Regions from separate parts of the Pseudomonas sp. FG35 genome, predicted to be linked through region 2. Evidence: riboswitches for the same ligand, from Rfam matches in the RefSeq annotation. Region 2 holds a riboswitch; the other holds the start of a gene.
The links. Region 2 has a riboswitch for cobalamin ahead of cobW (cobalamin biosynthesis protein CobW). Riboswitches for the same ligand answer to the same signal wherever they lie in the genome.
Positions count from the first base shown of each region.

Region 1: another riboswitch for cobalamin. It lies ahead of cobO (cob(I)yrinic acid a,c-diamide adenosyltransferase); the one in region 2 lies ahead of cobW (cobalamin biosynthesis protein CobW).

Region 1 is NZ_JBMDJR010000022.1:21,229-33,271, forward strand. It holds gene cobT (nicotinate-nucleotide--dimethylbenzimidazole phosphoribosyltransferase) at 1-576, opposite strand, end outside; gene cobU (bifunctional adenosylcobinamide kinase/adenosylcobinamide-phosphate guanylyltransferase) at 573-1,094, opposite strand; gene ACODTD_RS27280 (cobyric acid synthase) at 1,082-2,548, opposite strand; gene cobD (threonine-phosphate decarboxylase CobD) at 2,545-3,552, opposite strand; gene cbiB (adenosylcobinamide-phosphate synthase CbiB) at 3,545-4,453, opposite strand; gene bluB (5,6-dimethylbenzimidazole synthase) at 4,450-5,100, opposite strand; gene ACODTD_RS27300 (cobyrinic acid a,c-diamide synthase CobB) at 5,097-6,392, opposite strand; gene cobO (cob(I)yrinic acid a,c-diamide adenosyltransferase) at 6,389-7,000, opposite strand; cobalamin riboswitch at 7,082-7,307, opposite strand; gene ACODTD_RS27310 (hypothetical protein) at 7,474-8,058, shown strand; gene ACODTD_RS27315 (PQQ-dependent sugar dehydrogenase) at 8,124-9,437, shown strand; gene ACODTD_RS27320 (C40 family peptidase) at 9,502-10,038, opposite strand; gene ACODTD_RS27325 (C40 family peptidase) at 10,258-10,878, opposite strand; gene hda (DnaA regulatory inactivator Hda) at 11,093-11,797, opposite strand; gene ACODTD_RS27335 (AI-2E family transporter) at 12,008-12,043, opposite strand, start outside.
Region 2 is NZ_JBMDJR010000003.1:35,556-47,598, reverse strand. It holds gene ACODTD_RS06750 (CbtB domain-containing protein) at 1-163, opposite strand, end outside; cobalamin riboswitch at 285-505, opposite strand; cobalamin riboswitch at 1,404-1,613, shown strand; gene cobW (cobalamin biosynthesis protein CobW) at 1,713-2,786, shown strand; gene cobN (cobaltochelatase subunit CobN) at 2,790-6,563, shown strand; gene ACODTD_RS06735 (magnesium chelatase ATPase subunit I) at 6,572-7,573, shown strand; gene ACODTD_RS06730 (vWA domain-containing protein) at 7,576-8,238, shown strand; gene ACODTD_RS06725 (phospholipase D-like domain-containing protein) at 8,279-9,925, shown strand; gene ACODTD_RS06720 (TerC family protein) at 10,261-11,817, shown strand; gene ACODTD_RS06715 (thioredoxin family protein) at 11,826-12,043, opposite strand, start outside.

The sequences.
Region 1 (12,043 bases), on a different contig from region 2:
ATCGAGCAGCGCACAGGCCAGCGCACTGGCAGCCGTGGTGTTGCCGATGCCCATTTCACCGCCGATGAACAATTGCGCGCCTGCCGCTTTCGCCCGCAGCACACTGTCGCGACCGCCCTGCAAGGCGAGTTCACCCTGGGCCCGAGTCATCGCCGCGCCCTTGGCGAAATTCGCCGTGCCCGGACCGATGTTCAGGTGACGCACGCCCGGCAGGCTCAGCGACGGTGTCACGGTGCCCAGATCCACCACTTCCAGCTGCGCGCCAAGTTGTCGCGCCAGCACACTGATCGCCGCGCCGCCGCTGACGAAATTCAGCAGCATCTGCCCGGTGACCTCCTGCGGAAATGCGGAAACCCCTTCGGCGACAACACCGTGGTCACCGGCAAAAATCGAAATCCAGACGTGATCGAGTGTCGGTTTGACCTGGCCCTGCAATCCGGCCAGTTGCACCGCCACTGATTCGAGCCGCCCAAGAGAGCCGGCGGGTTTGGTCAATTGCTGCTGACGCGCCGCCGCGTTTTCAACGGCGTCCGTATCCACCGATTTGCACGGGTTCAGCCACCAGGCTTGGGTCATAACGCAGGTCCTTTCAGAGTCAGAGGCAGGCCGGCGACCGTCAGGACGACTCGCTGACAACCCTCGGCCAGAGCTTGATGCAGCCAACCGGCTTCATCGACGTAGCGGCGAGTCAATTCGCCCAGCGGCACGACACCCATTCCGGTCTCGTTGCTGACAAAAATGATTTCACCCGGCAGCGACGCCAGGCATTCGAGCAGGGCTTCGCGTTCGGCGGCGAGACGTGCGGCGTCTTCGAGCATCAGCAAATTGGTCAGCCAGAGGGTCAGGCAATCCACTAGCAGGCAACGTTCGGGGCTGGCGGTTTCGCGCAGGACACGGGCCAGTTCCAGCGGCTCTTCGATCAACGCCCATTCGACAGGACGGCGGGCGCGATGATGGGCGACGCGTTCATTCATCTCGCCATCCAGCGGCTGACTGGTGGCGATGTACGTCACTGCCAGCGCGCTGTCAGTGGCGAGTTTTTCAGCCAGGCGACTTTTGCCGGAGCGGGCGCCGCCGAGGATCAGTTGGAGCATGGGGACATTCCACAGAGTTCACGTAACAGCCCGGTATCCAGATGCTTCTCCACCAGATCCGCCAACCGCTCGATGTCGCGTTCGCGCAGGCCGTGGTAATCCACCCCCTGCACATCGTTCAGACCGGCCCAGCGCAACAGCGCCGCACTGGCCGCCGGCGATTCGAACAGGCCATGCAGGTAGGTGCCGAAAATCTGTCCATCGAGACTTTGCGCACCATCACAGCGGCCGTCGTCCAGATGCACAGCGGCGTTTTCCAGCGCAGCTCCCGTGGTCACGCCGGCATGAATTTCATAACCGCTAACCTCTGCATCTTCCAGCGCCAGACGTCCACGCACATTGCGCAACTGCTTTTCGGCTTCGAGCTGCGTTTCAAACGCCAACAAACCCAGACCGGCGCTGGAACCCGGCGCGCCTTCCAGGCCCAGCGGATCGTGCACCTGCTCGCCGAGCATTTGCAGGCCGCCGCAGATCCCCAGCAATTTGCCGCCGTAACGCAGGTGACGGCGGATCGCCGATTCCCAGCCATTGGCCCGCAGATACGCCAAATCACTGCGCACGCTTTTCGAGCCCGGAAGAATGATCAGATCGGCCGGAGGAATCGCCTGCCCCGGGCCGATGAATTGCAGATCCACCTGAGGATGCAGACGCAACGGATCGAAATCGGTGTGGTTGCTGATACGCGGCAGCACCGGCACCACCACTTTCAAAACTTGCTCGGCCTTGTCGGTCTGGCGCTGGTCAATGCCGTCCTCGGCCTCCAGATGCAGGTCCATCACGTACGGCAGCACGCCCACCACCGGTTTGCCGGTGCGCTGTTCCAGCCAGTCGAGGCCCGGTTGCAGCAAGGCGATGTCGCCGCGAAAACGGTTGATGATGAAACCTTTGATCCGTGCCTGTTCGCTCGGCGACAGCAATTCCAGCGTGCCCACCAGATGGGCAAACACGCCGCCACGATTGATGTCGGCGATCAGCAACACCGGGCAATCCACCGCTTCGGCGAAGCCCATGTTGGCGATGTCACCGGCGCGCAGATTGATCTCGGCCGGCGACCCCGCACCTTCGACCATCACCAGCGGATAGGCGGCACTCAAACGTTCGTGGGAAGCGAGAACCGCCTGCATGGCGATGGCTTTATAGTCGTGATAGGCGACGGCGTTCATGCTGGTGACCGCACGACCGTGGATGATCACCTGGGCGCCAGTGTCGCTGTTGGGCTTGAGCAGCACTGGGTTCATGTCAGTGTGCGGTTCCAGAAACGCCGCCTGCGCCTGCACCGCTTGCGCGCGGCCGATTTCGCCGCCGTCGGCCGTCACCGCGCTGTTGAGCGCCATGTTCTGCGGTTTGAATGGCACCACCGCAACGCCCTGACGGGTGGCCCAACGGCAGAGCGCCGTCACCAGCGTGCTTTTGCCGGCGTCGGAAGTGGTGCCCTGCACCATTAATGTGGTCATGCTGGTTTTTCCATGGAGCAATGCTTGGCGAATGCTTGCAGGGCTTGCTCAAGGCGCGCCTCGTCGGCGGCATCGGCGGGCAGCCCGAATCGCAGGCTGCTGTTGTGCGCGAACAGACGCAGAAGAATGCCACGGCGGGCCATGAATTCGTGCAGCGCGGCGGCCTGTTCGGTGATCAGCCACTGAAACAGCGCGCAACCGCCCTGCGGTTTGAAACCGTGGCGCTCAAGCAGCGCAGCCAATCGTTCGCTGGCCTCGTCGCTGCGGATGCGCTGACGGGTATGGCCTTCGGTGTCGCGCAGACAGGCCTGACCCAGCACCCGAGTCGGCCCGCTGACCGCCCAAGGACCGACCTGCTCGGCCAGCAACCGGAGCACTTTGCGCTCGGCCAGCACGAACCCCAGCCGCACACCGGCCAGACCGAAAAACTTGCCGAACGAGCGCAGTACGATCAAACCCACTTGATGCGCATGCGGGGCAAGGCTCAACTGCGGCGTGTTGTCCATGAACGCTTCGTCGACCACCAGCCAGCCGCCGCGCTGGGCCAGCCGTGCGTGCCAGTCGAGCAGGCGCGCCGGGGTCAGGTTCAGGCCTGTTGGATTGTTCGGATTGACCACCACCAGCACGTCGAGGCTGTCGAGAAAGAAGTCGACTTCCTGCTCCAGCACCTCACGCACGATATAGCCGCTGCGCCGCCAGGCTTCGGCATGCTCGGCATAACACGGCGACAGCACACCGACCTTACCGGCGCGGCGCAATCGCGGCAGCAACTGAATGGCCATCTGCGAACCGGCCACCGGCAGCACCTGGCTGGCACCGTAGTAATCGCAGGCGGCCTGCTCCAGGCCGTCATCGTTTTCCGGCAAACGCGCCCACGCCCGCAGCGGAATCTCCGGGACCGGAAACGGCCACGGCGCCAGGCCCGTAGACAGGTCGAGCCAGTCTTCTTCCGCGATGCCGTATTCGAGCGCCGCCCTGCGCAACCGGCCACCGTGCTCAAGCATAGAATTCAGCCCCCACGCAGAGAATCAGCAGCCATAACCATACCCCGCGCTGGACCAATTGCCAGCCGCGATCAATGGAATCGGCATCCGCCGGCGCGCCCTCGCCCAGTTGCGGACGCTCGTGCAGCTCGCCGTGGTAAATCGCCGGGCCACCCAGCTCGACGCCCAAGGCACCCGCGCCGGCGGCCATCACCGGGCCGGCGTTCGGGCTGTCCCATTTCGGCGCCTGGGTGCGCCAGCATTTCAACGCCAGTCGGGTTTTGCCGAGCAAGGCGTAGGTCAACGCCACCAGCCGTGCAGGAATGTAGTTGAGGACGTCGTCGATTTTTGCCGCTGCCCAGCCGAAACGCTCGAAGCGTTCGTTGCGATAGCCCCACATCGCGTCGAGCGTATTGCTCAGACGATAGAGCACCACGCCCGGCGCACCGGCCACGGCAAACCAGAACAGCGCGGCGAACACTGCATCGCTGCCGTTTTCCAGCACCGACTCGGTGGCGGCGCGGGCGACGGCGGTGCTGTCCAGCTCATCGGTCTGACGGCTGACCAGATAACCCACACGCTTGCGCGCCTCCTCCAGATCATCGGCGCGCAAGGCCTTGGCCACCGGCTCGACGTGCTCACCCAGGCTGCGCATGCCGAGGGCGCAATACAGCGCAAGAATCTCAACGACCCAGCCCACATACGGCGCCCAGGAAAACGCGGTGGCCAGCAGGGTCAGCGGCAACACCGCGATCACCCACGCGGTGACGCCATGGCTGCGCCAGCCACGACCAGCGCTATTGAAACGTTGCTCGATGCGCCCGGCGAAATTGCCGAACGCCACCAGCGGATGCCAGCGTTTCGGTTCACCCAGCAGCGCATCCAGCGCAACCGCGGCGGCACTCAGCAACGCCACACTCATTGACTCACTCCCCAGAAATTTTCGTACAGCAGCTCATTCAGCGGACGCGCCTGCGCCCACCCTTCGAGTACCAGCATCGGCGCCGGATAGAATGCCTTGACCGGCCCCAGACAAAGCACCGCCAGCGGCTTGGCCCCGTCCGGCAGTTTCAGCAGATCGGCCAGCGCCTGCGGTTCGAACAGCGACACCCAGCCCATGCCCAGGCCTTCGGCACGCGCGGCCAGCCACAGGTTCTGGATTGCGCAGGACAGCGACGCCATGTCCATTTCCGGCAGCGTGCGACGACCGAAAATATGCCGCTCGCGATCGTCCATCAACGCCGCGACCAACACTTCGGCGCAGTCGTTGATGCCTTCGACCTTGAGCTTCATGAATTCGTCACTGCGCTCGCCGAGGGCTTCGGCGGTGCGCACGCGCTCCTCTTCAACAAGGTTCTGGATCTGGCCACGTAGCGCGCGGTCGCTGATACGGATGAAGCGCCACGGCTGCATCAGGCCGACGCTCGGCGCCTGATGCGCGGCTTCAAGCAATCGTCGCAACACGTCAGGCTCGACCGTACCGCCGCTGAAGTGGCGCATGTCGCGGCGTTCGGCGATGGCGCGGTAGACCGCTTCGCGCTCGGCGTCAGTGAAGGCGTTGTCGGTCATGGCACCAACAGTGCGGCAATCGCCGACGGATTCGACGGGAAGTAAAAATGTACGTACGAGGCGGTCATCCGCCCTTGCCGGTACACCGCTTCTGCGCCGCGCCCCCCATTGGGGCTGTGGCCACGGGCAATCGGCGTCAGTTCGGTGGTGGTCAGGGAATGGTGATAGGTGTGGCCGCGCAACAGGCCTTCCGGCAGGTCGACCTCTTGCAGCGCCAGCGCGGCGAGGCGCTTTTGCATCACGGCGTCGCCACTCAACAGGCCGACCAGCTCCGCGCGGGTGCCTTCGACATCGGTCAGCGAGTCGAGCAAGTACAGCATGCCACCGCACTCGGCGAGCAACGGTTTGCCGGCCGCGTGGTGCGCGCGGATCGCTTTGAGCATGTCGGCGTTCTGCGACAAGGTTACGTGGTGCAATTCCGGATAACCGCCGGGCAGGTACAAGCTGTCGGCGTCGGGCAATTGCGCATCGCGGATCGGCGAGAAGAAACTCAGCTCCGCCCCCATCGCTCGCAACAGATCGAGACTGGCGCCGTAGGTGAAGGCAAAGGCTTCGTCGCGGGCGACGGCAATTCGCACGCCTTCGAGCAGCTTTTCGGTCTCAACGATTTTTGGTGCGGCGAATTCCACGGCCGGTGGCAGCGCTACCTCGCAAGTGCCGGCCAGTGCTTCGGCGGCGGCGTCGAGACGTACGTCGAGGTCATTCAGTTCGCTGGCCTGCACCAGGCCGAGATGGCGGCTTGGCAGTTCGATCCCGGTTTCCCGGGACAACGCGCCGTACCAGCGCAGGCCTTCAGTGAGGCTGCCTTCCAGCAACTGCGCATGGCGCACGGTACCGACGCGGTTGGCCAGCACGCCGGCGAACGGCAGGTCCGGCTGATAGCGCGCCAAACCCAGAGCCAAAGCGCCGAAGGTCTGCGCCATGGCCGTGCCGTCGATCACGCCGAGCACCGGCACGCCGAAATGCCGCGCCAGATCGGCGCTCGACGGCGTACCGTCAAACAAACCCATCACGCCTTCGATCAGGATCAGATCGGCTTCGGCGGCGGCTTCCCACAACAGGCGACGACTTTCCTGCTCGCCGACCATCCACATGTCCAGTTGATAGACCGGCGCACCGCTGGCGCGCTCGAGGATCATCGGGTCGAGAAAGTCCGGGCCGCATTTGAACACGCGGACCTTGCGCCCCTGATTGCGATGCAGACGGGCCAGCGCGGCGGTGACGGTGGTCTTGCCCTGACCGGAAGCCGGCGCGGCGATCAGAACCGCCGGGCAGTGACGTGGTTGATTCAAAGTTCGACGCCTTTCTGCGCTTTGATACCGGCTTGGAAGGCGTGCTTGATCATGCCCATTTCGGTGACGGTGTCGCCCATCTCGATCATTTCCGGCTTGGCAGCGCGACCGGTGACGATCACATGCTGCATCGGCGGACGGGCCTGCAGATCGCTGAGCACCTGATCCAGATCGAGGTAACCGTGCTTGAGGGCGATGTTCAGTTCATCGAGCACCACCAGACCGATCGACGGATCACGCAGCAGTTCGCGGGAGACTGCCCAGGCCGCTTCGGCGGCAGCGATGTCGCGCTGGCGGTCCTGGGTTTCCCAGGTGAAGCCCTCACCCATCACATGAAAACGTACTTGCTCGGGGAAGCGGCGGAAGAACAGTTCTTCGCCGGTGCTGTTGCGCCCCTTGATGAACTGCACCACGCCGCACTGCATGCCGTGGCCCATGGCGCGGGCGAGCATGCCGAATGCCGAACTGCTCTTGCCTTTGCCATTGCCGGTGAGCACCAGCACCAGCCCGCACTCGTCTGGCGAATTGGCGATGCGTTCGTCGATCACCGCTTTTTTGCGCTGCATGCGCGCCAGGTGGCGCTCGTCGCGTTCGGGGGAATCAGTCATGGGGGAGCTCTCCGTTGAGGCTGGATAACGGCGGGCAGGCACAAGAATAGACGGCAACAAGCCTGGCATCGCCCACCGTGATGCCGCTGGATGGATCAGGCCGGTCTCCGGGCTCATGAGCGGCTGGTGCCTGGCTGCGCGCCTTCCCGCTGTTAAGCAGTGGCATCAGACGCAGCTTTTACTCATTTACCGTTGCGGGGGCAGCGCCGGGATCGTGAGGGTTCTTCGCTCGAAGACCCGCCTCACCGGCTTCCCTGTTTCACTCTGTCGACATGCGCCACAGAGCACCTGAAACAAGCCGCGAAGGTTAGAGGGTTGGGGGTGGAGCGTCAATTGAAGAGGGGCTTGTGCGGCGAATAACTGCCGCCGATCAATTAACTGACGCCAATCTTGTGCCACACTGCCATGAGTGATATCAAAGAGCCATGCTTTTTGACTGCAGAGAGCACATCACAATAACAAGGGAGAGCACCATGCAAGGCATGATCATCAGCAATCCGCGGCTGGAATTCCTGCGCCCGGTGCTGGAACGCTGGTTTGACTGTATCGACCGCTACAACGCCGTGCGCGGCGACAATGACACACCTTATTGGCACGACGAAAAAGCCAACCTCGGCCTGCTGTCGGCCGCTGCGTGGATGGCCGAACTGGTCACCCTGCGCGACACTGCCACCCGCAAACAGAATGAAGAAGGCGAGCGCAACGCCCGCGCCGATTTGTTTATTGCTGGCGCCGAGGATCGCGCCTTCATTCAGGCGACCCAACGCTGGCCGCGCGTCACCAGCCTGAATCTGACGCAGGCCCTGGCGGATATCACCAGCGACGCCAGGCGCATCAGCTACGCCAGCGACCTGAAACTCGGCTGCCTGTTCGTCGCCCCGCAAAAAGCCCAGCACAGCGCCAGCCCGGAAGAGTTGCAGGACATGGTCGACGACCTGCAAAAGGAACACACCTGCGCCGTCGCCTGGTACTTTCCCTACGCCTACCGCAAATTGCGCAGCGAAGCCGGCAACTATCACCCCGGCGTTGCCGTGCTGTTCAAGGAAGCTCGCGGCTGAGGGTTGAACCATCGGGCTTGTGCGCTTCTCTATGTTTAGGAATGCATTCATAGGGAAGATCAGCAATGCGCAAGCCCCAGTTCGTTTTCGTCATCATGATCGCCGGAGGGCTCGCCGCCTGTGGTGAATCCTCCAGCCTGCAAGTCTCCGACGGCACCGGTCCGTCACCGAAACTGCCCGAACCGAACAAGACCCTGATCCCGACGGTGAACATCGCCCCGGCCATTGGCTGGCCGGCCGGCGCGAAGCCGACGGCAGCGGCAGGCACTCAGGTGGCGGCTTTCGCCGAAAATCTCGATCATCCGCGCTGGCTCTACGTACTGCCGAACGGCGATGTACTCGTGGCAGAAACCAACGCCCCGCCAAAACCGGACGACAGCAAGGGCATTCGTGGCTGGGTGATGAAAAAAGTCATGGGCCGCGCGGGTGCCGGCGTGCCCAGCCCGAACCGCATCACCCTGCTACGCGATGCCGATCACGATGGCGTGGCCGAGACCCGCACGGTGTTCCTGCAGAACCTCAACTCGCCATTCGGCATGACCTTGGTCGGCAACGATCTGTACGTGGCCGATACCGATCGCCTGCTGCGCTTCAACTACGAGCCCGGCGCGACCGAAATCAAGAGCCAGCCGATCAAGGTCGTGGATTTGCCGGGCGGCACGCTCAACCATCACTGGACCAAGAACGTCATCGCCAGCAAAGACGGCAGTAAGCTGTACGTCACCGTCGGCTCGAACAGTAACGTCGGCGAAAACGGTCTCGATCAGGAAGAAGGCCGCGCGGCGATCTGGGAGGTGGACCGCGCCACCGGCAATCACCGGATCTTCGCCTCGGGCATCCGCAACCCCAATGGCTTGGCCTGGGAGCCGCAAACCGGCGCACTGTGGACCGCCGTGAACGAGCGCGACGAAATAGGCAGCGATCTGGTGCCGGACTACATCACTTCGGTCAAGGACGGTGCCTTCTATGGCTGGCCGTTCAGCTACTACGGCCAACACATCGATGTGCGCGTGGAACCACAGCGCCCGGACATGGTGGCCAAGGCCATCGCTCCGGACTACGCCGTCGGCCCGCACACCGCATCACTGGGCCTGACCTTCGCCGAAGGCAACCGCCTGCCGGCGCAGTTCAAGGAAGGCGCATTCATCGGTCAGCACGGCTCGTGGAACCGCAAACCGCATAGCGGTTACAAGGTGATCTTTGTGCCGTTTGCCGCCGGCAAGCCGAGCGGAACGCCAGTGGACGTACTGACCGGTTTCCTCGACAAGGACGAGAACGCGCTGGGCCGCCCGGTCGGCGTGGTGATCGACCAGCAAGGTGGATTGCTGGTGGCGGATGATGTGGGGAACAAGGTGTGGCGGGTTTCAGCGACCCGTTAATCTATTGCAGGCATAAAAAACCCGTGGGAGCCATTCAGCTGCCACGGGTTTTTATGTATCTGGACTACGGGTTATGCGCCAGATGCTCTGGCTGCAGAACGCGCTTGGCGCTCAGATAGGCTTTCTGCCAATACGCTTTCGACAGGCTGTCCAGCTTCACCGTGCCGCCGGTGGCGGGCGCATGAACGAAGCGCCCTTCCCCGACATAGATCCCCGCATGACTGACCTGTGAGCCGCCATTGGTGGCGAAGAAGATCAGGTCGCCAGTCTGCAGCCCTTCCTTGCCGACATTCGGCGCCTGCATGACGATCATCTCGCGGGTTGAACGCGGCAGGCTGATGCCGGCGGCATCGCGGTAGACAAAACCGATCAGGCCACTGCAATCGAAGCCCGAATCCGGCGTATTGCCACCCCAACGATAGGGCGTACCCACCAGCCCGAGCGCGCGAAACAGCACGTCTTCGGCAGCGGGTGAAAAGGCCTGGGAGGATCCGAACACGATCGGAGCGCGAACCACCGGCGCAGGCGGCGGAGTGCGGCTGGCGCAGGCGCTGAGCAGCGCTGCGAAGAACATCAGGGCAAAGCGGGCCGACATCGTCATTTGCAGAACATCCTGATCTGGCTGCGGCTTTGACTGCCGATTCGATAGAAAACAAAACCGCCTGCGTTGGGACGCAGGCGGTTTGCCATCAATATAGATCAGGATTCTAGCGGCTACGCGGCAAACTTCAAGTAAGACTTTAACTTCACCTTGTAAAGTTTAGGTCTATTGCGTCAGAAGGGCCGCTTTGTCGCCACGAGCGTAGCGACAATCGAGTGATTACTTGCGAGCAGTAACCACGGTCGGAGCGTTCGCCAAAGCGCGTTTGGCTTCGATGAAGGTCTTGCTCCAGTAGCTGTCGCCCAGGCTGTCGATGCGAACACCGCCGCTGCGACGAGAGCTGGAATGGATGAACTGGTTGTCGCCCAGGTAGATCCCGGCGTGGCTGACACGACCGCGACGACCATTGGTGGCGAAGAACAGCAGGTCGCCCGGCTCGAGGTTGCTGCGCGAAACCAGCGGCGCATCAACGTTGATCATTTCGCGGGTGGAGCGCGGCAGGTTCATGCCCGCTTCTTCGCGGAACAGGTAGCCGATGAAACCGCTGCAATCGAAACCGGCTTCAGAGGTACCGCCGAAACGGTAACGGGTACCGATCAGGGACATGCCGCGTTCGAGGATGCTGTCAGCCAGAACCGGAAGCTGGTAAGGCTTCTTGCCGTTGAAGTCGGCGAGTTCTTTTTCGGTGTCCAGCTCTTCCTGGTAAATAACGGAAGACTGTGCGGTGGCAGAATTTTTAACCTGTTGTTGCTGCTCTTGATTAACAGGTGAATGAGCAGCGCAACCGAACAACAGGGTGACGAGTGCGAGAGGCACGAGGGGTGCGAAGCGCTTTAGCATGGGCACGACCGTGGCTGATAGTTGTAAAGAAGCCGAGACTATGCCCGCTATCAGCCTCATTTGCAAATTCAATCGATCTTTTTGTGACTTCCCGGTTTCTCGGTAACATCTAAGCGCTTAAGCCTATTTGAATGGAGACGCGGCCTGTGCAACCCACAGGAAAGCGGGTTTTCTGGCGCCTGAAATATGCCAAAACCGGCTGAAAGCCCCGGTTTTACCAGCCCAGGGTTTCTTTCAGGAAGGGAATGGTCAGCTTGCGCTGAGCCTGCAAAGAGGCCTGATCGAGCTGCTCCAGCAGATCGAAAAGCGCGCTCATACTGCGGGTACCGCGAGTCAAAATAAAATGCCCAACCTCGTCAGTCAGGTGCAGACCGCGACGTGAAGCACGCAGTTGCAGGGCACGCAATTTGTCTTCGTCGGAGAGCGGACGCATCTGGAAGATCAGCGCCAGGGTCAGCCGTGATTTCAGGTCAGCCAGTTTGATCGGCAGTTCACGGGGTGAAGTGGACGCCGCAATCAGCAGACGCCGACCGCTGTCACGCAGACGGTTGAACAGATGAAACATTGCCTCTTCCCAGTCCGCCTTGCCGGCAATCACCTGCAAGTCGTCCAGACAGACCAGTTCGTACTGTTCGAGGTTGTCGAGAATTTCGATGCCGCGATCCATCAACTCGGCCAGCGGCAGGTACACCGCCGGTTCACCCATCTGTTCGAAGCGCAGGCACGCGGCCTGCAACAGATGCGTACGCCCTACTCCGTGCTTGCCCCACAGATAGATCAGGCTTTCGGTCCAGCCGGCGTCGGCTTCGCATAGACGCTCGACATAGCCGAGTGCAGCGGCATTGGCGCCTGGGTAGTAGTTGATGAAGGTGGCGTCGTCACGCAGACGCACACCTAGGGGCAGCTGAATCGGTTTCATGCTGACTGAACAGTTCCCAAGGAACCGTTAGTGGCCTCTGTGTAAAGTGAGCGAAGTTTATACCCGTGAAGCGGAGCGCACAATGCGACAGACCCCAAGCAAAATCAAAGGTTTGCGTTAACGTGCTGGTTTTATGACAGTTTCTTTGGCGCCATGGCCTGCAGGAGACGGGCCAACCCGGTAATCCACCGGACGGCCCGCGCTTCACGATTACAACTCCGGCTCATCCACCCCGCTATAAATCTC
Region 2 (12,043 bases):
CGTGCGCGGCGTTGTGCACCGCTTCGATGTGCGAGAAACCGGCGAAGTACACCAGGCACGCACCGAGGATCGACGCGCAGACGGCGGCGGTCAGGCGTTGGCTCAGGGTGGTGGTGCTGGAGATCTTGTCCGAATTGCTGCCGGTGCTGCTGATGATCGACATGGCGCTTCCCTCTGAAGTGTCAGCGGGTGAATAGAGCGCATGAAAACCCCTGCGGCCGGGCGCGCAGAGGTTCGAACAGCGCCCGCCCACCGCGGGTTTGTTATGTTCAGTAACGCAAGATGCGCACTGTGTGTTGCGGGCCGGTCTCCGGGCTCACGAGGGGTGGCTGTCTGCCGACCTGCAAGCGTCACCTTCCCATGCCCGTGGGCACAGTGGATCTGACGCTTCGCTCGCTTACCGTTGCGGGGGCAGCACCGGACTGACATGGCTTTAGAGTAAAGCACATGATTCACCGGTTTCCCGTTTCACCCTGTGAGGGGCACCCGTAACAAGTTGTGTAGGAGACCATGGGCGGGGGATTTGAGTCAATTGGGATTGGGATTGGGATTGGGATTGGGGGCAGATCCGTTGCTGCGGTTATGGCTGCTTAGGGTTCCGCCCTTACGGCGGGTCACTTTTTCCAAACGCCGAAAAAGTAACCAAAAAGGCTGCACCCTGACGTACGGCCCCTCGCTGAGGCTCGGGGTTCCTTCGCTCCGGGATTGATCCGGGGGCATCGCCTACGGTTTGCTTCGCTGCACCTCCTCTCGATGCATGCGGCTGCGCCGCACGGTCGCTGCGCTCCCACCCCCGGATCAATCCCTCCACTCAGCCTGCCGACGGGCCCTGCGATCAAAAGCGGTACTCGAGCTAACGCTCATCGTGTTGAGTGGTGAGGGGCGGGTGTTCGGCTTTGGTTTTTTGGTGGGTTTACCCCTCTCCCCGAGGAGAGGGAGCCGATTTGTGGGCTTTTCAAAGTCTGAGTTCGACTCGGTATTTCATGTCGGCGCAACTCTCCCAATCAACTCGGTCGGTTCCCTCTCCCTACGGGCGGTCCGACGTTTCGGGAGGGCTAGGGTGAGGGGCTCTTGATCTGCTTTTGATCTTTAGCCCCTTCGGCAGGCCGAGCGGAGGTGTCCATCAGGGGGTAGGCGCGCAGCGCCGTGCGGCGCAGCCGCATACATCGAGAGGAGGTGCAGCGAAGCAAACCGTAGGCGATGCCCCCTGATGGACACCGTAGCGAGGGAACACTGCGCCTAAGCGAAGTGCCGTACGCCGGGGCAAAAGCCTTTTGGTTCCTTTTTGGCGTTTGAAAAAGGGACTCGCTGTAAGAGCGAAACCGCCAGCGGCAGCACCCGAAGCAACGGATATGCCCCAAATCCCAAAATCCACCAACCATTGACCCATCCCCACACCCTGCGTAGCCTTGCGCTTTCGAGGTTCTTCGGCCCACGCCGAAGCTAAGAAGGGAACGCGGTCCAAGCCGCGGCTGCCCCCGCAACTGTGAACGGTGCTGTTCGCTGCCACGCCACTGCCAACTCAATCCAGAGCCAGCGGGAAGGCGCAGCGAATACCGGGCCAAGGCCCGAACACCGTCAGCCAGGAGACCTGCCTCGTCACAGATTCTCACTTTCAACCGGGCGGGGTGATCCGGTGGCGAACTCTCCAGGCACGCACCCGCGTTGCCGGTCTCGTCCCGTATGCCCGCCACCTTGCCAAAGGGCATCCGATGAAAACACTGGCCAAACTCCCCGTCACCATCGTCACCGGCTTCCTCGGCTCGGGCAAAACCACCTTGCTGCGGCACATGCTCGACAATGCCCAGGGCCGCCGTATCGCGGTGATCGTCAACGAGTTTGGCGAGTTGGGCATCGACGGTGAAATCCTCAAGCAGTGCACCATCGGCTGCACCGAAGAAGAAGCCACCGGCCGCGTCTACGAGCTGGCCAACGGCTGCCTGTGCTGCACGGTTCAGGAAGAGTTCTTCCCGGTGATGCGCGAGCTGGTGGCCCGTCGCGGCGACCTCGACCACATCCTGATCGAAACCTCGGGCCTGGCCCTGCCAAAGCCGCTGGTGCAAGCCTTCCAGTGGCCGGAAATCCGCAGTGCCTGCACCGTCGACGCGGTGATCACTGTGGTCGACAGCCCGGCCGTGGCCGCCGGCACCTTCGCCGCGTTCCCGGATCAGGTCGATGCCCAGCGCAAGCTCGATCCGAACCTGGATCACGAATCTCCGCTGCACGAACTGTTCGCTGACCAACTGGCCAGCGCCGATCTGGTGATCCTCAACAAGGCCGACCAGACCAGCCCTGAAGACCTCGCGCGTGTCCGCCTGGAAGTCGCCGAAGAGCTGCCGCCAGCCGTGAAAATCATCGAAGCAAGCAACGGTCGCCTGCCGCTGGACGTGCTGATCGGCCTCGGTGCCGGTTCCGAAGAACACATCGACGGCCGCCACAGCCATCACGATCACCACCACGGTGAAGGCGATGACGATCACGACGACCACGATCACGACGCCTTCGATTCGATCTCCATCGAACTGCCGCAAGCTGACGAAAGCCTGCTGCTCGACGCGCTGACGCAACTGGTGGTTCAGCACGGCATCCTGCGGGTCAAAGGCTTCGCGGCGATCCCGAATAAGCCGATGCGCCTGCTGATCCAGGGCGTGGGCACGCGTTTCGACAAGCACTTCGATCGTCAGTGGGGCGCCGACGAGGTACGCGTGACGCGTCTGGTGTTGATCGGTCAGGCACTGGACGCTGCCCAGCTCGAAGCGCAACTGCGCGCCGCGCTCAGCGTTTAAGCCATGCACCTGCTCAGGACCCAGCCCGGCGGATTCGTGTCGGACGACAACATTGCCGACCTTGGACAAACCCCCGCCGAGCTGGTGATCCTGTGCAGCGGCGATTCCAGCCTCGCGCTGCTCGCCGAAGCGGCGCAGCAACTGCCCGAGGATTACCCGAGCGTGCGGCTGGCCAACCCCATGCAGGTGCAGAACCATGCGTCGGTCGACCTGTACGTCGATGAAGTGCTGCGCCACGCCAAGGTGATTCTGATTTCGCTGCACGGCGGCATCGCTTATTGGCGTTATGGCGTCGAGCGGCTGGTCGAATTGTCCGAGCGTGGCGTGCAGGTGATTCTGGTGCCGGGCGATGACCGTCCCGACCCGGAACTCAGCGACCTGAGCACCGTGGGCGCCGAGGATCGCGACCGTCTCTGGCAGTTCCTGCGCCAGGGTGGCCTTGGCAATGCGCTGGACTTTTTCCACTGCCTGGCCAATCGCTGGCTGGCGCGGGATTACGTGTGGGGCGAGCCGCAAGCGCTGCCGCGCACGGCGATTTATCACCCGAATAAAAACACCGCCGCACTGAGTGACTGGCAAGCCGATTGGCGGCCCGGTCAACCGGTCGCGGCGGTGTTGTTTTATCGCTCGCATTTGCAAGCGGCGAACACGGCGTTTATCGACGTGTTCTGCCAACGGCTGCAGGTTGCCGGACTCAATCCGCTGCCGATCGCCGTGGCCAGTTTGAAAGAGCCCGGCTGCCTGTCGGTGGTCGAGGACTGGCTTGATGAGGCCGGAGCCTCGGTGATTCTGAACACCACCGGTTTCGCTCAGTCCAGCCCGGAAGCGCCGCATCTGCGGCCATTCCGTCGCAACATTCCGGTGATTCAGGCGATCTGCGCCCAGGACAACGAGCCCGGCTGGCGCGAGAGCGAGCAGGGCCTCGGCCCGCGGGATCTGGCGATGCACATCGCGTTGCCGGAGCTGGACGGGAGGATCATCAGCCGACCGATCAGCTTCAAGGATCTGGCCTGGCGCAGCGAGCGCAGTCAGTCCGACGTGGTGTGTTATCGGGCCCAACCCGAGCGCATGGATTTCGTCGCCGAACTGGCGCGCCGCTGGGTCGATCTGGCGCGGGTGACGAACGCTGAAAAGCGCATCGCGCTGATCCTCGCCAATTACCCGACCCGAGACGGACGCATCGGCAATGGCGTCGGCCTCGACACGCCCGCCGCCGGGTTGAATATCCTGCGGGCGTTGCAGGCCGAAGGTTATCCGCTGCCGGCCGAACTGCCGGACAGCGGCACCGAACTGATCCGACAATTGCTCGGCGGTGTCAGCAACGATCTCGATACGCTCGATCAGCGCCCGTGCCAGCAAAGCCTGGCGATGGACGATTACCTGAAGATGTTCAATGCGCTGCCAGAAGCCAATCGCGCGGCGGTGCTGGAGCGCTGGGGCTTGCCGCAAAACGATCCGATGTGCCGGGACGGGCGCATGATGATCGCCGGCCTGCGCTTTGGCCTGACTTTCGTCGGCATTCAACCGGCGCGGGGTTATCAGGTTGATCCGAGCGCGGTGTATCACGATCCCGATCTGGTGCCGCCGCACGCGTACCTCGCGTTCTATTTCTGGCTGCGCCAGACCTACGGCGCTCATGGCGTGATTCACGTCGGCAAGCACGGCAACCTTGAATGGTTGCCCGGCAAAGGCGTGGGCCTGTCGGAAAACTGCTGGCCGGACGCATTGCTCGGGCCGCTGCCGAATATCTACCCGTTTATCGTCAACGATCCGGGCGAGGGTGCTCAGGCCAAACGTCGCACTCAGGCAGTGATCATCGACCACTTGATGCCGCCGCTGACCCGCGCCGAGACCTACGGTCCGCTGCGCAATCTGGAATTGTTGGCGGACGAGTATTACGAAGCTCAGTTGCTCGATCCGCGCCGCGCCCGCGAGTTGCAGCGCGACATCCTCCAGTTAGTGCGTGACACGCAGATTGATCGCGAATTGCAGCTGGATGCCGCCCTCGACAGCGACGCCGATGCGGCGATCTGGCTGCCGCGTCTGGACACTTATTTGTGTGACTTGAAGGAATCGCAGATCCGCGATGGCCTGCATATTTTCGGTGAGTCGCCGACCGGGCGTTTGCGCATCGACACCTTGCTGGCGTTGCTGCGGATTCCGCGCGGCGATGGCAAAGGGGCTCAGTCGAGTCTGTTGCGGGCGCTGGCCAAGGCGTTTCAGTTGGGGTTCGATCCGCTGGATTGTGCACTTGCCGAACCCTGGACTGGCCTGCGCCCAATGGAACTGCAATCGTTGAGCGATGAAGTCTGGCGTACGGCGGGGGATACCCGTGAACGCCTTGAGCTGTTCGCGGCGCATTTGATCGAGCAGTCGCTGGTGGGTGATGTGGCGCAACTGGATGCTTCAGGCTGGTCAGATGTGCAGGCGATCATCCACGCCCTGCGCGAAGTGATCGCCCCACGCCTCGACGCCTGCGGCCCGGCCGAAATGCGCGGCTTGCTCGACGCGTTGAGCGGCCGATTCGTCCCCGCTGGCCCAAGTGGTGCGCCAAGTCGAGGTCGCCTCGACGTGCTACCCACCGGGCGCAATTTCTATTCGGTGGACGTGCGCAATCTGCCGACCACCACGGCGTGGCGGATCGGTTTCCAGTCCGCGACCCTGATTCTCGAACGACACTTGCAGGACCACGGCGATCACCTGCGCCAACTCGGCCTGTCGGTCTGGGGCACCGCGACCATGCGCACCGGCGGTGACGACATTGCCCAGGCCATGGCGCTGATGGGCGTGCGTCCGGTGTGGGCCACCGGCAGTCAGCGGGTCGATGATTTCGAGATTCTGCCGCTGAGCCTGCTCGACCGGCCTCGGGTCGATGTAACGCTGCGGGTCTCCGGATTTTTCCGCGATGCGTTCGCCAACCTGATCCGCCTGTTCGACGCTGCCGTGCAAGCCGTGGCCGAACTGGACGAGCCGGACGACCTCAACCCGCTGGCCGCCAAGGTGCGTGCCGAACGTGAGGCGTTACGTCAGTCGGGGCTGGATGACGAGGCTGCCCGGCGTCAGGCCGGCTGGCGAATCTTTGGTGCCAAACCCGGCGCATACGGCGCGGGCGTGCAGGGCGCCATCGACGGACGCCTCTGGCAAACCCGCGAGGATCTGGCCGAGGTCTACTTGAACTGGGGCGCCTACGCTTACGGCGGTTCCGACGAGGGCACCGCCGCCCGCGAGCAATTCGTCCAGCGCCTGAGCCAGGTGCAGGCGGTGCTGCAAAACCAGGACAACCGCGAGCATGACCTGCTCGATTCCAACGACTATTACCAGTTCCAGGGCGGCATGCTTGCTGCCGTGGAAAGCCTGCGTGGCGAGGCGGCGGCCAGTTATCACGGCGATCACAGTCAGCCGGACCTGCCGAAAATCCGCACCTTGAAGGAAGAACTGAACCGGGTTATCCGCTCAAGGGCGGCGAATCCGAAATGGATCGACGGGGTCAAGCGCCACGGCTATAAAGGCGCGTTCGAACTGGCGGCGACGGTCGACAACCTGTTTGCCTTCGATGCCACCACGCAACTGATCGACGATCACCAATACGCATTGCTGGCGGATGCCTATCTGCTGGACCCGGCGACCCGCGAGTTCGTGCGCGAGCATAATCCCCACGCACTGCGCGACATGACCGAACGCATGCTCGAAGCGCAGCAGCGCGGGATGTGGCAGGAGCCGGGCGCCTACAAAGAAGCCCTGGAAAACCTGCTGCTGGACATAGAAGAAGAGAGCTGAGACTGAACATGACCGACACCCCGCATTTCCCGCTCTCCGCCGTGGTCGGCGCCGATGATCTGAAACTGGCGCTGTACCTGACGGCCATCGATCCGAAGATTGGCGGCGTGCTGATCGAAGGCCCGCGCGGCATGGCCAAGTCGACGCTGGCCCGGGGTCTGGCGGATCTGCTGGCCAGTGGTCAGTTCGTCACATTGCCGTTGGGCGCTACTGAGGAGCGATTGGTCGGCACGCTGGATCTGGACGCGGCGTTGAGCGACGGTCGTGCGCAGTTTTCTCCGGGTGTGCTGGCGAAGGCGGACGGCGGCGTGTTGTACGTCGATGAGGTGAATCTGTTGCCGGATCATCTGGTGGATCTGCTGCTTGATGTGGCTGCCAGCGGCACCAACCTGATCGAGCGCGACGGCATTTCCCATCGGCATTCGGCGAAGTTTGTGTTGATCGGGACGATGAACCCGGAAGAGGGTGAATTGCGTCCGCAATTGCTTGATCGTTTCGGCCTTAACGTCGCGCTGAGCGGTCATACGGCGCCGGCCGAGCGGGGGCAGATCATTCGTCGTCGGCTGGATTTCGACAGCGACCCGCAGGTGTTTTGTGCGCAGTGGGAGGCTGATCAGCAAGCTCTGCGTGAGCGTTGTGAAAGCGCCCGCCATGCCTTGGCGAATATTCCCCTCGACGATGAAGCGCTGGCACAGATCACCGAGCGCTGCTTTGCGGCAGGCGTCGACGGTTTGCGCGCCGATCTGGTCTGGCTGCGTGCGGCGCGGGCTCATGCGGCGTGGCGCGGGGCTGAAACCATCGCCGAGCAAGACATTGATGCCGTGGCTGAGTTTGCATTGCGCCATCGTCGCCGCGAACAGTCTTCATCCCCTGCACAGCCACCGGCGCAATCGCCGTCCGGTACTCACGCCGAACCGAGCGAAGGGCAGGGGCAATGGGGTGAAATGCCGGCACCGGCATTGGTTACCGGCGCACGCCGTGAAGTTCCGACCTGGCCAAAAAAGCTTTAGGCATTCGCCCCCGGTCCGACGCGGGGGCGAATGCCAGACCCCGCGCCGGACGCCTCGATAACGGTCGCCAGGGCAAGCGTCACGAGGCTTGCAGTGGCTCGGTGAACTGGCCCGGAACCTTGCTCAATGGCCGTCCGAAAACCCGGGCGGATCTGCTGTTTCAACTGCGCACCCGCACGCCCCATGAACTGTGGCTGGTGATCGTCGACGCCTCGGCCTCGACCCGTCGCCATCAGGCACTGAGCGATGCCAAGGGCGTACTCGCGCAACTGTTCGACGACGCTTACCGGCAGCGCGCGCGCCTGGCGTTGTTGACCGCGAGCGGCGCGGCGCCGAAATGGCAGGTGCAAGGGCTGAAGGCCTCCAACGGGTTGCGCGCGTGGCTCGATGGATTGGGCGCGGGAGGCGGCACGCCTCTGTTGGCAGCGCTGACGGAGGCCGGGCATTGGCTGGCGGTGCGGCGCAAGCGTTTTCCCGCGGAACAACAGCGGTTGCTGGTGATCACCGATGGCCGTTTGAAAAACTGTCCGGAACTGCCAGCGCTCGCGTGTCCCAGCCTGCTGATCGATATCGAGCGCGGGCCGATTCGCCTGGGCCGCGCGAAACAATTGGCGACAGCACTGGACGCCGATTACCGGCATATCGACGAGTTGTTGTCGGTCTGAGAGCTATGCTGCAGTAAGGCCAAATCACAGGGAGTGAATCATGCGCGTACTGGTCGCCAATCCGCAGGACGATTTTCGCGTCAAGGCGTACGCCGGCACCAACGGCGTGCTGCTCGCCATGGACCTCGCCGAACCCCGCCGCAAAGGCTTGCTGGGGTTTGCCATCGAAAAGCAGCAGGGCGACAAACCGTGGCTGTTCCTGTTCAACAGCCTGACCTTTCCCGGCAGGGCCCATACCTTCGCGCAGTTCCACGCCACGCCGAGCGACAAGGCGCCGTTGCAGAAATTTCGCTGGGCCGATTACGCGGTCAATCCGGGCATGACGATTCACTATCGCGTGCACTTGGCGTATGGCTCGCCGGATGCGCCGCAACTCGGTGAGGCGCTGGAACTGACAATCTGCTCCGACGACGGTCATCCCGCCAATCAGGGCGTGATCTTCAACCGCGCCGTGGCCGCCAGTCAGGCGTTTCAGCGCAAGTTTCCCGATCTCGACGCACAGATCAGCGCCAACAAGAACATGCCCATCGAAGCCTGGCCCGACGCTGCACGGCAATGGCTGGAGAACGGCCTGCTCGGGCGTCTGCAAGGTTTTATCGAGCGTGCGGTGGACGGCCAGTGGGCGCTGGACATCGCGATCTACGAATATCAGTTGCAAGCCATCATCGACACGGTGAACGCAGCGTTCGATCGAGGTGTTCAGGTGCGCGTGCTGTATCACGCCCGGCCAGACGACGAAGACACCACGATCAATGAAGCGAGCCTTGCGAAACTGCCGGCGAGCAGCAAGCGCGGGCGGGTCACCCACAATATTTTCCATAACAAATTCATCGTCCTCAGCCGCCTCGACGCAGGCGGCGAACGTCAGCCGCAAGCGGTGCTGTGCGGCAGTACCAACTTCACCGCCAACGGCATATACCGGCAGGCCAACGTGGTGCATGTGCTGGACGATTCGCCGGTCAGCGCGAGTTACCTGAAAACCTTCGAGCAGATCTGGGCCGAGCCGGCGGATGTTGGCGCCACCCGTGACTGGATCAGCCAACACAACCCTATGAATCCGGCGCAGTCTTTGTTCGCCGGATTTTCCCCGCGCACCGGCGGCGCCGACTTGCGGGAGTTCGTCGAGATCATCGAGGGGGCGAAGAAAGACCTGCTGTTCGTCACCGCATTCGCCTTGCCCGACGCGATTCTCAACGCGTTGCTCGGCCAGCCCCACGACGACATCCTGCGTTACGGCCTGCAAAACACCGTCAGCCGCATCACCGGGTTTCACGCCGACCGAACCGCCGAATTCGCCGCCACCGCGTTGCTCAACACCGGGCTGGAAGGCTGGCTGCGGGAGAACATGAAAGGCCAGAAGGGCAACTTGCTGGTGCACACCAAAGCGGTGGTCTCCGACTTCACCAGCGAAAGCCCGACGATCATCAGCGGCAGCCACAACCTCAGCACCTCTGCCAGCACCGGCAATGACGAGAACTACCTGATCATTCGCGGCGACACCGATCTGGCGGACCGCTATGGCCTGGAGCTGCTGCGGTTCTACGAGCATTATCGTTTTCGCTACTTCGCGAAAAAACTGGCGTTGAAGCAGGTGCAGCCGTTGGCGGCGGATGACAGCTGGACCAACGATTACTACGTCGAGGGCGACCTGCGCCGGTTGTCTCGCCTCAGGTTTGCCGGGCGTTAGCCCTTACACCTCCGTTGGTTGCCGATGCTGACGGGGACGGCGATAAGCTGGCGGCGTACAGATTTTGAAATGATTTCCAGCTGTAGGAAAAGTCATCTGAGCCTGTACGCTTCAAGGCCTTTTTTCATTCAGGATTTGCATGAACACCCTCTCGGAGCCTCCCAGTTCTATTCCAGGAACCCCGTTCCCCTCGCGCCATGGCGCGGTCTTGACGCACTCGCAACATCCGGTCTTCCGACTACCGACTATCGTTGTAGGCGCAGCCTTCGAGCTTTCGCGCCGCACTTTGCCGTGTCCGGCAGCCTGAATTCACTGACGAGAGATAGAGACAGATTATGGAATGGTTAGCGGATCCCACGGCATGGCTGGGCTTGTTGACACTGATCGTGCTGGAACTGGTACTGGGTATCGACAACCTGGTGTTCATCGCGATCCTGGCGGACAAACTGCCGCCGCATCAGCGCGACCGCGCACGCATCATCGGTTTGAGCCTGGCGCTGATCATGCGTCTTGGCCTGCTGGCGAGTATTTCCTGGCTGGTCACCCTCACGGCACCGTTGTTCGAGGTGTTCGGCAAGAGCTTCTCCGGCCGTGACCTGATCATGCTGTTCGGTGGTGTGTTCCTGTTGTTCAAGGCGACCATGGAATTGCACGAACGGCTGGAAGGCCATATCGGCGAGCGCTCGACCAACACCGCTTATGCGCTGTTCTGGCCGATCGTGGCGCAGATCGTCGTGCTCGACGCCGTGTTCTCCCTGGACGCGGTGATTACGGCCGTGGGCATGGTCGATGAACTGGCGGTGATGATGATTGCGGTGATCGTGTCCATCGGTGTGATGATCGTTGCCAGCAAGCCGCTGACCCGCTTCGTCAATGCCCACCCGACGGTGATCATGCTGTGTCTGGGCTTCCTGATGATGATCGGTTTTGCCCTGACGGCCGAAGGCCTGGGCTTCCACATTCCGAAAGGTTATCTGTACGCTGCCATTGGTTTCTCGATCCTGATCGAGATCTTCAACCAGATCGCCCGCGCTCGTCGCAAGCGCTCGATGCAGGGCTTGCGACCGATGCGTGAGCGCACGGCTCACGCGGTGATGCGTCTGTTGGGTGGTCGCAAACTGGCGGTGGAAGAAGTCGGCGAGGAAATCTCCGACTTGCTGGACAATGGTGAAGCGCCGAGCACGGAGCTGTTCGACCGTCGCGAGCGGGTGATGATCAGCGGTGTGCTGCAATTGGCCGAGCGACCGATTCGTGCCTTGATGACGGTGCGCGCCGATGTCGATCACATTGATCTGGCCGACGACGCCGAGGCTATTCGTACACGGTTGATGCATTCGTCCTATTCGCGCTTGCCGTTGATTCGTAACGGCGCAGTGGATGAGCCGCTGGGCTTCGTGCACAAGAAGGAACTGCTCAAGGAATACCTGGCCGGCAACGAGCCGAACCTTGAACACTTGGCGCGCAAGACCGTCAATCTGCTGGACAGTTATTCGATCCTCAACGCACTGGAACAAATGCGTGCGGCCTCGACCCACATTGCCTTTGTGGTGAACGAGTTCGGTGACTTTGTGGGTGTGTTGACCATGACCGATATTCTCGAGTCGATTGCCGGCGAACTGCCGGACGCCAGCGAAATCGCTGGCCCCGACGTGGTCGAGGAGCAGGGCGGGTTTATCGTCAACGGTGCGTTGAACCTGTCCCGTATCCGCGAACACACCGGTTTTCGCGCCGAGCCGACCGAGGATTACCAGACCCTGGCCGGGCTGGTGATGAGCCTGCTGGATCGCCTGCCGATCAAGGGCGATCGTCTGCAGCATGAAGGCTGGGGCATGACCGTAATGGCAGTCGAAGAACGTCGCGTGACGCGGGTGTTGCTGGTGCGTGAGGCGTGACGGCACTTTCATGAAAGGTTCCGCCGTTTTGCGCGGTGGACGGTGCAAAGGGTGCGGAGGGTGTCACGCAGCCAGTTCAGGTCATGGGCCGATTTGTGCGGCACAGCGGGGTGACGGGTTTTGCCGAGGAGTTGGGTGAAGTCTTGCAGGAGGGATTCTTCCGAACCAATGCCTTTCAGTTTTTTGACCAGAACGCCTTCCTTGTAGAACAACACGGTCGGTGTGC